2 regions of the Cohnella sp. 56 genome follow, and region 1 is predicted to be linked to the other one. Evidence: a T-box and tRNA genes for the amino acid it is inferred to sense, from the RefSeq annotation. Region 1 holds a T-box; the other holds one or more tRNA genes.

Evidence for each region. A T-box is a leader RNA that pairs with one kind of tRNA and senses whether it is charged. The one in region 1 lies ahead of leuS (leucine--tRNA ligase), so its partner is inferred to be a tRNA-Leu.
Region 2: it encodes a tRNA-Leu, which carries the amino acid that the T-box ahead of leuS (leucine--tRNA ligase) is inferred to sense. The anticodon was not compared.

The regions. Positions count from the first base shown of each region.
Region 1 covers NZ_JAZDQE010000002.1:145,672-152,919, forward strand. Annotated here, with positions in the region: gene VQ071_RS03655 (hypothetical protein) at 1-391, shown strand, start outside; gene VQ071_RS03660 (MMPL family transporter) at 315-2,531, opposite strand; gene VQ071_RS03665 (TetR/AcrR family transcriptional regulator) at 2,650-3,264, shown strand; T-box leader at 3,298-3,544, shown strand; gene leuS (leucine--tRNA ligase) at 3,615-6,053, shown strand; gene comER (late competence protein ComER) at 6,133-6,969, opposite strand; gene VQ071_RS03680 (ComEA family DNA-binding protein) at 7,116-7,248, shown strand, end outside.
Region 2 covers NZ_JAZDQE010000002.1:380,357-387,604, reverse strand. Annotated here, with positions in the region: gene dat (D-amino-acid transaminase) at 1-512, shown strand, start outside; gene VQ071_RS04685 (hypothetical protein) at 580-750, opposite strand; gene VQ071_RS04680 (KGG domain-containing protein) at 962-1,180, opposite strand; tRNA gene VQ071_RS04675 (tRNA-Leu) at 1,690-1,775, opposite strand; tRNA gene VQ071_RS04670 (tRNA-Ile) at 2,051-2,126, opposite strand; tRNA gene VQ071_RS04665 (tRNA-Met) at 2,155-2,231, opposite strand; gene VQ071_RS04660 (YycC family protein) at 2,320-2,502, opposite strand; gene VQ071_RS04655 (hypothetical protein) at 2,629-2,793, opposite strand; gene VQ071_RS04650 (ABC transporter substrate-binding protein) at 2,879-4,444, opposite strand; gene VQ071_RS04645 (ABC transporter substrate-binding protein) at 4,597-6,165, opposite strand; gene VQ071_RS04640 (ABC transporter ATP-binding protein) at 6,162-7,049, opposite strand; gene VQ071_RS04635 (ABC transporter permease) at 7,053-7,248, opposite strand, start outside.

The DNA.
Region 1 (7,248 bases):
TAGTGCAGGCGATGCGCCCATCGGCGCGTCCGAGCGCATCATCGCCTCTCGTAGTGAAGGCGATGCGCCTGTCGGCGTGTCCCGCGTAGCCATCGCCTCTCGTAGTGCAGGCGATGCGCCCATCGGCGCGTCCGAGCGCATCATCGCCTCTCGTAGTGCAGGCGATGCGCCTGTCGGCGCGTCCGAGCGCATCATCGCCTCTTGTAGTGCAGGCGATGCGCCTGCGAACTCACCCGAGCGCATCATCGCCCCACGCACAGAAAAGAGCGGTCGCCCGAATCATGATGACTCGGGCGACCGCTCTTTTGCTTGTTTCAGCCTTTCGCTTTCGCTTTTTCCGCCAGATGCCGCCGTCCCGGCCAGAACGACCAATCGCCCAGCAGCGCCGTGATGGCCGGCACGAGGAACGGCCGCACGAGAAACGTATCCAGCAGTACGCCGATCGCGGTGATGACGCCGAATTGGACGAGCACCTGAATCGGCAGCGTCGCCAGCACGGCGAATGTGCCGGCCAGGATGAGCCCCGCCGACGCGATGACGCCGCCCGTCTCGCCCACGCCCTCGCGGATTGCCTCGCGCAGCGGCATTTCCTTGCGTTTGCGCCAGATGCTCGAGATCATGAAGATATTGTAGTCCTCCCCGAGCGCCACGAGGAAGACGAACGAATACAGCGGGATCGCTCCCTGTATCGCATCCGCGCCGAATAGATAATGAATGACCAGCCAGCCGAGTCCGAGCGCCGAGAAATACGACAGAATGACGGTTCCGACGAGATAGACCATAGCGGTGATGGAGCGCAAGTAGACGAGGAGCAGCAGCGCGATCAGACAGATGACGACAGGCAGGATCAGCCGCGTATCCCGCTCGCCCGTCCGCTTCGTATCGTATTGTTCGGCAGTCTGGCCGGAGATCCACACGTGGTCGGCTGCCTGCGCGTCGCCCGCTGCTGCGAGCGCCTTGCCGGCGGCTTCGCGCAGGTCGGGAATATGGCCGAGCGCCTCCAGAGAGTACGGATTGACGGCCAGCTCTACATCGTACGCGACGATATGCGGATCGCGCTGTCCGGCGGCAGGCTCGGAGACGCGACTGACGTACGGCAGCGCGGACAGCTCGGCGCCAAGCTGCGTATCGCGGCCGCCCGTATCGACGATGACCTTGACCGGCGCGAGCTCTCCCTCGGAAAATTGAGAGCCGATCAGCGCATAGCCTTCGCGCGACTCCATACTGGACGGAAACGAAGAGAGGATGTCGTACGTGAACTTGATCTGGCTCGACACGCCCGCCAGCATCGCGAGGCAAACGATCGAAGCGACGGCGATCCAGCCCGGCCGCTTCACGACAAGACTGCCTGTACGATAGCGGGGAGGCGCCTCGGGGCGGGGAGGCTGCTTGCCGCGCTTTGCTGCCCGAGCTTCGCGCATATGCTGCGTGCGCGGCACGAACGGCCAGAAGGAGGCGCGTCCGATGATGGACAGCAGCGCGGGCACGAGGGTCAGGCTGGCGACGCTCATGATCAGGATCGCGATGCTGAACGGCGCGGCGAATCGCTTGTATGCGCCGTATTCCGCGAGCAGCAGCGTGAGCAGGGCGATGACGACGGTGATGCCGCTCATCGCGACCGCACCCGAGGCGTCCGTCAGCGCAGTGCGCAGCGCTTTGCTTTTATCGGGCTCGTGCTTCAGCAGCTGCCGGAACCGCGAGATCAGGAACAGGCAGTAATCCGTCCCCGCTCCGAACAGCAGCACCGTCATGATGGAGATGCCCTGCGAATCGACAGTGATCCAGCCCTCGCGGGCCATCCAGCCTAGCAGCGGGCTGATGACGCCGTAGGCGAAGCCGACGCCGACGAGCGGGATGAGAGCGAGGATCGGCGAACGGTAGATGAGGAGCAGCAGGACGAGCACGAGCAACACGGTGCCCATCAGCAGCGCGAAGTCGGCGTTCTCGAACAGGCCAGTCGCGTCGATCTGGATGCCGACAGGCCCGGTGACGCGTGCGCTGAGCGTTCCTTCCTTTTCCGTATCCGCTTCGAACGGATCGGCGTTCAGCAGTGCGCCGGCCTGTGACTTGAGCGCTGTGACACCTGTCTTCAACTGATCCGTATCCGCATTTTTGTCGAAAAAAACGGGCGTCACGAGTGTGCTGCCGTCCTCGGACAGCTCGGCCTTGAGCGCTGCCGCGGGCATCCGGTGGAACGGGGGGATCGACGTCTGATAAGGTACCGGCGCGTCAGACCACTTGCCGGCCAGTTCGCGGATGACTGCAAGGTCTTCGTCCGTGAGACCGCCGGGCTTGTGCCAGACGATCAGCGCGGGGATGTCCGCGCCGTTGCCGAACTCCCGCTCCGCGACGGCTTCGGCCTGAACGGATGGCCGGCTGTCCGACAGATTGGGCGCGTTGTTCGTCTCGTGCTTGCCGACCTGCGGCAGCAGCATGCTGAGCAGCATGGCTGCGACGATCCATGCCGCCAGCGTCACCCATCGGCCGACAGGTCCTGTTATGCCTTTCCCATACCCGCGATGCTCCCTCACGATTGTTCCCTCCAGTGATTCGATTACGTTATAATAATAGGTATTGCAACAGCTCCTATTAATTATATATACCGGAAGGTTAATAATGCAACAATTACGAAGGGAAGGCATCGGCACAGTGAAACGACAACAGACAGGCCGCACTCCCGGTCGGCCCAAAGGAAACACGGACAGCCGCTCGGTGCTGCTGAACGCAGCCTCGGCGCTATTTATGGCATACGGCTACGAACCTGTCTCCCTCAATCAAATCGCAGAAAAAGCCGGCGTCACAAAGGCGTCCATATACTATTATTTTAACGGCAAGTCGGATCTCTTCACGGCCTCCGTGACCGAGATGATGGGGCGCATCGCCATGTACACGCGCCAGCTGCTCGCACAGGGCGGCACGCTGCGCGAACGACTGGTCAAGGTGGCCGAAGCCAAAATCGCGGTCAACCATGTCGAATTCGAGACGATGATGCGGGAAGCGATCCATTCGCTGTCCGAGGCGCAGCGCCTTCAGATTCGGGAAGCCGAACACGACATCCACCGGGTGCTTGCCGAATACTTCGCCGTCGCCGCTGAGGCGGGGGAGATGCGGAGCGGAGAAGATCCGCTGCTGCTGGCGCACGCCTTTTCCTCGCTGCTCATGGTCGGCGGCCGGGATACGTCCCTGGCGCCGGACGCACAGCAGAGCGGCTTGGCGGAGCGTATCGTGAATCTGTTCTGGCGGGGCGCGGGACCGCACGCTTGACATGAATTGACGAGAACCGCTATAATCGAGGCATTAACGGCTATGAAGAGGAACAGTAATCGCGCAGCGTCACCCAGAGAACCGGCGGTAGGTGCAAGCCGGCTGGCGCCAGCGACGAACTCGCCTTGGAGCCCCGCGCACAATCCTTGACCGGTTCCGGATTGGGATCTCAGGCAAGCGCGGCGTATCCCTCCGCGTTAAGGAGGAAGAGTGGACGTCATGCCCAAGCAGGGCTGCGTCAACTAGGGTGGTACCGCGAGTTTAACCTCTCGTCCCTAGCGTGTTTTCGCTGGGGCGGGAGGTTTTTTGGTTTTTAATCGAGCAGTCAGACGGAAGGGGCAGCATCATCCATGGCACAAGACAACCAACAACCCGGCTACAAGCCGCAAGCGATCGAGCCCAAGTGGCAGCGCTACTGGGACGAGAACAAGACGTTCCGCACGACGGAGGACGCAGGCAAGGAGAAGTTCTACGCGCTCGACATGTTCCCGTATCCGTCTGGCGCGGGTCTGCACGTAGGACATCCCGAAGGATACACGGCGACCGATATCGTCAGCCGGTACAAGCGGATGCGCGGCTACAACGTGCTGCATCCGATGGGCTGGGACGCCTTCGGCCTGCCGGCCGAACAATACGCATTGCAGACTGGCCGCCATCCGCGCGAGATCACGGTGGAGAATATCGACAACTTCCGCCGCCAGATCAAGTCGCTGGGCTTCTCCTACGACTGGGAACGCGAATTCAGCACGACTGATCCTGATTACTACAAGTGGACCCAGTGGATATTTATCCAGCTTTACAAAAAGGGACTTGCCTACGTTGCCGAAGTGCCCGTCAACTGGTGTCCGGCGCTGGGCACGGTGCTGGCGAACGAAGAGGTCATCAACGGCCTGAGCGAGCGCGGCAATCATCCCGTCATCCGCAAGCCGATGCGCCAGTGGATGCTCAAGATTACCGAGTACGCGGAGCGCCTGCTCGAGGATCTCGAGGAGCTGGACTGGTCGGAGAGCATCAAGGACATGCAGCGCAACTGGATCGGCAAGTCGACCGGCGCCGAGGTGACGTTCGACATCGACGGCCATCCGGGGGCGGCGCTGACTGTGTTCACGACCCGGCCGGATACGCTGTTCGGCGCGACGTATTGCGTGCTCGCTCCCGAGCACGAGCTGGTGTCCGTCATCGCGACCGCCGCGCAGCAGGCCGATGTAGAAGCCTATGTCGAGCAGGCGGCGCGCAAGAGCGATCTCGAGCGGACCGACTTGGCCAAGGACAAGACGGGCGTCTTCACCGGCGCGCATGCCGTCAACCCGGTGAACGGGCAGCTCGTGCCGATCTGGATCGCCGACTACGTGCTGGGCGGCTACGGCACCGGCGCGATTATGGCCGTTCCGGGACATGACGAGCGGGATTGGGAATTTGCCAAAAAGTTCGGCCTGCCGATCGTCGAAGTCGTCAGCGGCGGCAACGTCGACGAAGCGGCGCATACGGGCGAGGGCGAGCATGTGAACTCGGGTTTCCTGAACGGCCTGTCCACGCCGGACGCGATCGCGAAGGCGATCTCCTGGCTGGAGGAGCAGGGCAAGGGCCGCGGCAAGGTGACGTACCGCCTGCGCGACTGGCTGTTCAGCCGCCAGCGCTATTGGGGCGAGCCGATCCCGGTGCTGCACTTCGAGGACGGCAGCATGGAGACGGTGCCCGAGGACCAGCTGCCGCTCTTGCTGCCCGATGTCGAATCGATCACGCCTTCGGGCACGGGCGAGTCGCCGCTGGCGACCGTGGACGAATGGGTGAACGTGACGCTGCCTGACGGCAGGCGCGCCCGCCGCGAGACGAACACGATGCCGCAATGGGCGGGCAGCTGCTGGTATTACCTGCGGTTCATCGATCCCAAGAACGCGGACGCGATCTGCGATCCGGCCAAGCAGCGCGAATGGCTGCCGGTCGACCTGTACATCGGCGGCGCGGAGCATGCCGTGCTTCATCTGCTGTATGCGCGCTTCTGGCACAAGGTGCTGTACGATCTGGGCGTCGTCGCGACGAAGGAGCCGTTCCACAAGCTCGTCAACCAGGGCATGATCCTCGGCACCAACGGCGAGAAGATGTCCAAGTCGCGCGGCAACGTCATCAACCCCGACGACATCGTCGGCGAGTTCGGCGCCGATACGCTGCGCGTGTACGAGATGTTCATGGGGCCGCTCGAGGCGACCAAGCCTTGGAATACGAACGGTGTCGAAGGCATCTACCGCTTCCTCGGACGCGTGTGGCGCCTGTTCGTCGGGGAGAACGGCGAGCTGAGCGAGAAGATCAAGGATGTCGCGGGCGAGGAGACGTTCCGCAAGACGTGGCACCGCTCGGTCAAGAAGATTACCGAGGACTACGAAGCGCTGCGCTTCAATACGGCGATCAGCCAGCTCATGATTTTCGTGAACGAGGCGTACAAGGCGGAGGAGCTGCCGAAGAAGGCGCTTGAGCATTTCGTGCAGATGCTGTCCCCGATTGCCCCGCACATCGCCGAAGAGCTGTGGGAGCGGATCGGTCACGCGGAGAGCGTCACCTATGCGGCGTGGCCGTCGTACGATCCGGCGTTGACGGTGGACGCCGAGGTCGAGATCGCCGTCCAGGTCAACGGCAAGATCGTGGACCGCGTGTTCGTCGCGGCAGATCTCGAGGGAGAGGCGCTGCAGGATGCGGCGCTCGCGCTCGACAAGGTCAAGGCCGTCACGGACGGCAAGACGGTGCGCAAGATTATTGCGGTCAAGGGCAAGCTCGTCAACATCGTAGCGAACTGACTTCACGAGAAGGGCGGCCCGCAATATCGGGGCCGCCCTCTTCGTTGTCGCCGATCGGCAGAATGGACGTCATCGGGCGCTACTCGGTCCAGAAAGACTGCTCGGACAGCGAAGCTTCGACCTTTGCCAAATCCTCCGCGAATTTGTCGTGCGTCTTTCTGAGCACTCTGCGGAAGGCGTCCCGGGTCGAGTCGCGCAGCTCCTCGATCGCGACCGCCGTGATGCCGCCGGGCACGCATACGCGCTCCTGCAGCTCACGCATCGTGCAGCCCTGCTCGAGCAGCCGCGCCGTGCCCAGCAGCATCTCGGCGCCGAGCCTGGCCGCGATGTCCGGGGCCATGCCTGCATACTCGACGGTCGCGTCGACGAATTGCTCCAGCAGGTATGCCATGAAGGCAGGCCCGCAGCTTGACAGATCCGAAGCGGCGCGGACGCTGCTTTCGGGTATCTCGATCGGCTCGCTGATTTTTCCGAACAGGGAGACCAGCTGCCTTTTGTCCGCCGGCTCCAGGCGGGAGCCGTACATGAACAGCGAAGCCCCGCTGGCCGCGCCGTTGACGATGCTTGGGATGATCTTGACGACCTTGCAGGGCAAGAGCCGTTCGAGCTGCTCAAGCGTGACCGGACTCGTGATCGAGATCAGCAGTTGGTCGGGCCGGAGCGCGCTCCGGATCTCCCCGATGACCTGTCTATAGTCAAGGGGCTTTACGCAGAGGAAGATAAGGTCCGCGTCCTGGACGGCTGCCAGGTTCGTCGAGCCGATCCGCAGACCGGGGAATTGCCGCGCCAGACGTTCCGCCTTGGAGGAGGTGCGGGTCGCGATCGTGACATCCGCCGGCTCAAAAGCCCGGGCGCGCAGCAATGCTCCCGCCAGCAGACCGCCCATGCTTCCTGCGCCGATGAAGCCGATCTTCATCTGAGATCCTCCTCCCGCAATGGGCATTTTTCATAACTGCTTTTCATTGTATGTCGGAGGGTTTGGCCGACATGACTCGATTTATTGCGCGGCTGCAATATAAATGGAACAGGATGTAAACCGGAGCGTCGGGAGGCGAAGCGAACATGAGAACAGGAATGGCCGGCGGCGGTATGCGAAGCCGCGCAGCCGTGCTGGCGGGCGCGGCGGCAGCCGTCCTGCTGGCATGGGGATGGATGAAGCCGGCGGACGGAGAGGTGCCGGGCTGGCAGCCGGTCA
Region 2 (7,248 bases), 230 kb from region 1:
TCGCCCTCGCCTATACGCGCGAGGTCGCGCGCCCCGTCCGGACGATGGAAGAAGGCATCTCCGTCATCACGCAGGACGATATCCGCTGGCTGCACTGCAACTACAAGACGCTGAACCTGCTGGCCAACGTCCTGGCGAAGCAAGAGGCCGCGGAGCGCGGCGCCGCCGATGCCATCCTTCACCGCGACGGCATCGTCACCGAGAGCAGCGCCTCCAATGTCATGATCGTCAAGGACGGTGCGCTCCTGACGCATCCCGCGAACAATCTGATTCTGCACGGCGTCACACGCGCCGTGACGCTCAGACTGGCGGGCGCAGGCGAGATCCCCGTCCAGGAGCGCCCCTTCACGCTGGACGAGCTGTACGGCGCCGACGAAGCCTTTGTGACCGGCACGACGGTCGAGATCACGCCGATCGTCTCCGTCGACGGCCGCCCGATCGGCGCCGGGGCGCCCGGCCCTCTCACACGGGAGCTGCAGGCGCGCTTCGCCTCGGCGATCGGCATCGCCTGACATAACGAACGGCTCCGGGGCGCGCATTCAAGCGCGCCCGGAGCCGTCCTCACCTCGCCAATAACTTTCAATCCGTTTCGATACTGAACACGACATATCGATTAAGCTGCTTCGCATCCTTTTCCGCCTTGTCGACGATCCGGTACTCCTCGGAGTCCTCCTCCAGCACGACGAAGTAAGAACGATCATGCTCCCTGTACAGCTTTTTGGCCAGATCGATCGCGTACTGCTTCGTCATCGCTCCCTCACGCCCTATCCTCTCTATTCCTGTGCGTTATACCCTTCCACGCGGATACGGTTAATTCCTGCTGCCGCAGGCAGGCGATTCGGATCGCCGAGACGGCTCACACCAGCCGCAGTCACAGCAAAAAACGCCGAATGCACTCGGGCATCCGGCGTTTTCGCACTGCTTATTTTAACGATTGCTTGATGTCGCACTCATATGCCGATCAGGAACGTCCGCCCTTGCGGCCGGCCTCTTCCCTGCTCATGCCGCCCCTGTCGCTGCCGCCGCCTTGGCTGCGATTGCTGCTGCCACCGCCCGCCTCTCCGCCCTTCTCGCCGATCTCCTGATAGAAATCGCGGTCATGCGTCCTCGATGTCGCTTCCCCACCCATGCGTCCTGCTTCCTCGCGGCTCATCTTGTTGTTGTCGTCATTGCGTGCCATTCAGAATCACTCCTTTGGGTTAGTCCGGGCTTGCTTGCCCATGTTATAAGTACCCCTGGAGCCAGGAAGCAAACGGTTATGAGAGCTTTCTCACATAGCGGTGTCTAACGAACGGATCTGCTTCGGATCAAACCGACCACACTCGAGACGACCGTTAAAACGGAAAGCGCGAGCACGATCCATTTATTTTTATTGTCCCCCGCCATCCCCGTCAATGACAGCACGATTAAAACAATACCCACGATTAGCGTTAAATAATGCAGCATATTTCTTCTCATTGCGACTCACCCCGGCTATTCTACTGAATTTGAGCTTGCCGATTCATGCCCCATAATCCAAAAATCCTCCTTCGCCTCTACCTGTAATTTGCGTACAGATAGGGCAAAAGAGGATCTCGTGCGGCGAATCCCGCGCGGCCAGGTCAGGTCGCCTTAGCCTCGCAGGACTCGTCTTTTAAAGTCGATTTGGCTTATGTAAGTCAGGGAAACGAACCCTATCACTACCAAGTATGCCGAGGACGGGGGTCGAACCCGTACGATGGTCACCCATCGCAGGATTTTAAGTCCTGTGCGTCTGCCAATTCCGCCACCCCGGCATGATCATCTCAATAAACCGACGTTGTTCATTGTACTATGCGCGAGGCGGTGCGTCAAACGTTAAAAATAAAATCTGTCGTATTTTTCCGTCGCTGCTGCTATATAACGATAACAGCCGGCTGTTGCCTGCAGCGAACTAGCACCTAAGTCCTCCACGCATGCAAAACGCCTCCCCGCGATCTCCATCAACCGGAGAAACGCAAGTGAGGCGCATAAAGCATCGCTATGTAATTGACGTAAGCCTCGCATAGGAATATGCGAGCGAACCTCGCTGTGGTGGGCCCTGAGGGACTCGAACCCCCGACCAATCGGTTATGAGCCGACAGCTCTAACCACTGAGCTAAGGGCCCTCGTCATGATCCCTACGAGGTGATAAGTTGGTTGCGGGGGCAGGATTTGAACCTGCGGCCTTCGGGTTATGAGCCCGACGAGCTACCGGGCTGCTCCACCCCGCGTCGTTAAGCGTTCATTTGTCCTTCAATGGCGACAAGAATTAATATACCGCATAGACTATAGTTCCGTCAAGGAAAATCACGAATTATTTTAATTTTTTTTCGAATCTGCATTCGAATCCGTATTCGCAGCCTCAACCTGCTCGGCCTGCGCCATCTCCGCGAGCTTCTGCAGCAGAATATGCTGCGGCATATGCATCAGATGCTCCAGCGGCACCTTGAGATGCGCCGCCAGCTTCTGCGCCGTATCTGCGGACAAGGGCATTCTTTTCATTGCTGCCAGCCTCCCTATCTTCGCGGCTCTCGTATAGGATGGTTCCGCCGCTCACTCGAACATAACACAGCAAGGAGCCTGCCGCAACCCGAAGGCGCGGCAGGCTCCCCTAAGCAAACCCGTCGTTTATGGCATATAACGCACGCCGTACTTGCCCTTGCGCGAGCGGTATACCTCGACTTCCCGAGGCATATCGACGCCGAACAGCCAGCCGTCGTTTTCGATGCGCCGGACGAGACATCCCGCCTGAAATTTGCTGTCGTACAGCCGCGACCAGTACACCCAATTCATACCGTGTCCGTCCCTCCGGAATGTGGTCGATATGGATTTAGGATGCTCGGTTTGCGAGCGGTTTAACCCTTGCTTCTGCCTTGCCTTAATTCACGACGACTTCCCCGGCTGCGGCGCGCAGCATCGATTGCATGCCGGATTGGGCCGCCTGACGGTATTCGTTCATCTCGGCACTCAGATCCCCCGTCGGGTCCAGCTTGATTTTCTGAAGCAGCTCATTGCCCTTGGTGTCCCACTCCGTCAGCGCTTCGTCGATCGTCTTCTTGCCCTGGGCGGCATCCTGGAATAAATAATTGCCCAGCTCGGAGATCAGGCTCAGATTGGGTCTGCTGCGGTACAGCTCCGTATCCGCCTCGCTCGCTTCGCCCACGTAAGGCTTTACCTTCGTGAACGCTTCGAGGTGGAACGCGGCGCCGTCCTGCGGCTGGATGAACTTCTGCCGCACGCTGAGCTCGCCTTGGCTCCGCGCCTTGAACTTGGCCACCTCTTCGCTGTTCATATGCTTGATGAACGTCCAGGCATCGTCCGGATTGGCGCTTTTGGCATTGATGGAGGACATGTTGCCCAGATACATGCCGGGCGCGCCGCCCTCCGCATATTCGGGCACCGTGACGACATCCCAATCCAGCGCCTTGGCATCTTTCATCTTGTCCACGTTTTTATTGTAGCTGGCGATCTCGTTCACCATATAATAGCTGCCGATGACCATGGCGACCTTGCCGGCCAGGAACGTGTTGTTCTGATAAGGATTGTATGCGTACACCCCGTCGCCGGACGCCATGGAAGCCGCCGACTGCTGCAGATCTTCGTCATGCGGGATGACGTGATCCTTGTACATCTGGATCGGCTTGGCCCATGCATCCGCCCATGCCTTCGTATGAACGGTCATCTTCTCGCCGGCGGCATCGAACATTCTCATGCTCGACGTATCGTACGTCGATTGAATGCTGTAGAGCTGGAGCCCGCCGCCGTATGTATTAAACGCAAATCCGTATGCGGCATCCTTGCCTTTGCCGCTTTTCATCGATTGCGCCAGGGAGAATATCTCGTTCCATGTCATGCCGTCCTTCGGAGGCGTTACGTTTGCTTTTTCGAACAGCTTTTTGTTGTAGAACAGCGCGCTGCTCGAGAATGTCGGGGTCAGCCCGTAAATCTGGCCGTTGCCCTGCCCTTTGATCGATTCGAGGACGGAGGGCAAAAAGTCGGACATATCCATCTTGTCCTGCTTGATGTACGGATCGAGCGACTTCAGCAGGTTATCGGTCACCAGGCGCTTCATCGTACCGAGGTCGGTCATGACGACATCGACCGGATTGTCGCCGCTCAGCAGTTCGCGGAATTTTTTCTCCGGGTCCTCCTGCTGCTGCTTTTTGCGCTCCTCCTCCGTCATAAACTGCGAATCGCTGTAGTCGGTTGCATAGACAAGCTCGATGTCGATGTTCGGATGATCGATCTCGAACATGTCGGTCGTCTGCTGGCGGAACCATGATTCGCTGTCCTTGCTGCCGTACATCATTCCGATCCGGAGCGTACGCCGCTCGTTGTCCTTGGCCGCGTCGTCCGAGCATGCGCCGAGTACCGGAACCGCCAGCAATATCGCCGCGAGCCCCGCGCTCCATCCCTTGCCCGTTCGAGTCTTCCACTTAGCCATATTCATATATATCCCCTTCCGTTTTCCTCAATCGGCATAATTTTCCGCATGACGTTAAAAAAAGGCGCGAGCAGCCATAATATCTGTTCGCGCGAAGTCGGTCATCGTGGTTAGAGATAGAGATCTATGATAGAGATCAGTGCTTGCTGCAATTAGAACATCGGCCTGGCGATACCGCCGCCGCCTCCGTACACGTCGCCGCCGATGCCCGGATCGAACTGGCCCTTCGGGTTCAGCTTGATTTTTTGCAGCATGTCGTTGCCCTTCTCCTCGAATTCCTTGAGCGCTTCCTTGACCGACAGCTTGCCGCTGAGCACCTGCTGGAATTCCGTGCTGCCGAGCTGCTGGATATAGTTCAGGTTCGGGCGCTCCTGCTGCAGCTTCATGTCCTCGAGCGACTGCTGCGGCGCCGGCTGCAGCTGCGTGAAGGCGTTGATGTTGTAGTTCATCCCTTCGCGCGGCTTGATGAACGACTTGCGCGCCGTCATCTCGTAGCTGCTGCGGGACTTCAGCTTCGCCCACTCCTCGCCGTTCATGAACTTCACGAACTCCCAGGCGTCGTCCGGATTGGCGGCTTTGGCGTTGATCGCGGTCAACTGGCTGAGCGTGATGTTCGTGCCGACGCCCGGCGCTTCGTTTATGAACTGCGGCACCGTAACGACGTCCCAGTCCAACTTGCTCATTTTCAGCTTTTCATAGTTTTTGTTGTAAGTCTCCAGATCGTTCAGCATATAGTACTGGCCGAGCATCATCGCGGTTTTGCCGAGGAAGAACATTTGGTTCTGGTACGGATTGTAGATCTGGTTGCCGTTGCCTTTGCCGTCGTCGCTCGCCTGCTGCTTCTTGTTCTGCTCCTCGTAAAACTTCTGCATATCGTCCTGTGTCGGGACGACATGTTTTTTGTACAGATCGGCGATCGTCGTCCAAGCCTTTTCCCACTGCGGCGTATTGACCATCATCTTCTCGCCGGTCTTGTCGTAGACGCGAAGCTGCAGCGGCGCCACATACGTCTGCAGGTCAGACCAGCCGTCGCTGCCGCCCCACTGATTGAACGTCAGGCCGAAGGTCGCATCCTTGCCGCCCTTGCCGTCGCCGAAGCGTTTGGCGAGCGTGATGACATCGTCCCAGCTCATGCCGTCCCGCGGCAGGTCGATGTTGTTTTTCTGGAACAGCGTCTTGTTGTAGTAGAGCGCGGACGGCACGAACGTCGGCGTGAGGGCGAACAGCTGATTGTCGCCGACCGTCTTGATGCCGTCGATGACAGCCGGGACATAGTCGCTCAGATCGACCTTGTCTTCCTTGATGAGCGGATCGAGCGACTTCAGCATGTTGTCCTGGATCAGCTGGCTCAGAATCGCCGTATTGTCGAGGATCATGATATCGACCGGATTGGCGCCGGTCAAAATTTCCTTGACCTTGGCGAGCTGGTCGACATTTTGCTGCTTGTCGGGCTCCTCGAACTGCTGCTCGGTCCAGTCGATGGCCGGCACGAGCTCGATATCGATATTTTTATGCGTATATTCGAAAAGATCGGTGTACTGCTGGCGATAATACGATTCGTCCTGCGAGCTGCCGTACATCATGCCGATGCGGAGCGTACGGCGGTTGTTCGAATCGTTATCGTTTTTGTCGTTGCAGGCCGCGAGCAGCGGCACGAGCAGACTGAGCGTCAAGCCGCTCGCTACGATGCGGGTGACGGTTTTCTTTTTGTCGTGGTTCATGCGGATTCCCCCTCGTTTGATTTGGGCCCTCGGATGACGATCTTGTCTCCGTCGAACTCCATGGTCGCCTTGTCGCCGATGTCGAGCTGCTTGAGATATTCCTTGGGCACCTGCAGCCGTCCGACCCGGTCGACGACGACGAACGCCTCGTGCACCTCGTCGTCGACGCCCACCCCGCTGAGCGGCGGCGCGCCGTCCAGGCTCGGATTGCGCTTGATGAACTCGGTGCTGGTCAGGCCGTCGCGGATTGCGACGACGCGATCGACCTTGCCGGCGAGCGACAGATCGTGCGTGACGATGACGATCGTGAGGCCCAGCTCGCGGTTGAACTTGCGGAAGATGTCCATGATGATATCGGATGTGCGCGAATCGACGGAGCCCGTCGGTTCGTCCGCGAGCAGCATCTTCGGACGGTTCGACAGCGAGATCGCGATCGCGACCCGCTGCTGCTCGCCGCCCGACAGCTGCGTCAGCTTGTTGTGCATCCGCTCCTTCAGCCCGACCCACTCGAGCAGCTGCTTGGCGTACGCGCGGTCGACTTTGCCGTTGAACATCATCGGCATCTCCACGTTCTCGAGCGCCGACAGATACGGCAGCAGATTGCGCGCGTTGTTCTGCCAGATGAAGCCGACCGTCTCGCGCTTGTACTTCACCAGATCCTGGTCGGTGACCTTCAGCAGGTCCCAGGGCCCGACGCGCACCTGACCGGCGGACGGCCGGTCCAGTCCGCCGAGAATGTTGAGCAGCGTCGACTTGCCGCTGCCGCTGTTGCCGATGATCGCCATCATCTCTCCGTCCTTGACGGACAGATTAAGACCCTGCAGCGCTACGACCTCCAGATCGTCTGTCTTGTAGATCTTGACGAGTCCTTCGCAATCGATCATGGATTAACGCTCCTCTCCCAGCTTGACGGCCTGATGGACGCGCAAGCGGCGGATGTGGGTGACCAGCATCAGAATGCCGATCGTCATCATGACGGCTACGACGGCATACAGGCGGTACGTGTCGGTCTGCTCGAAAATGACGCGGAACGGCGGAACCTGGCCGGCGGTGTTGTCCGTCGTCTGCAGAAACGGCAGGAAC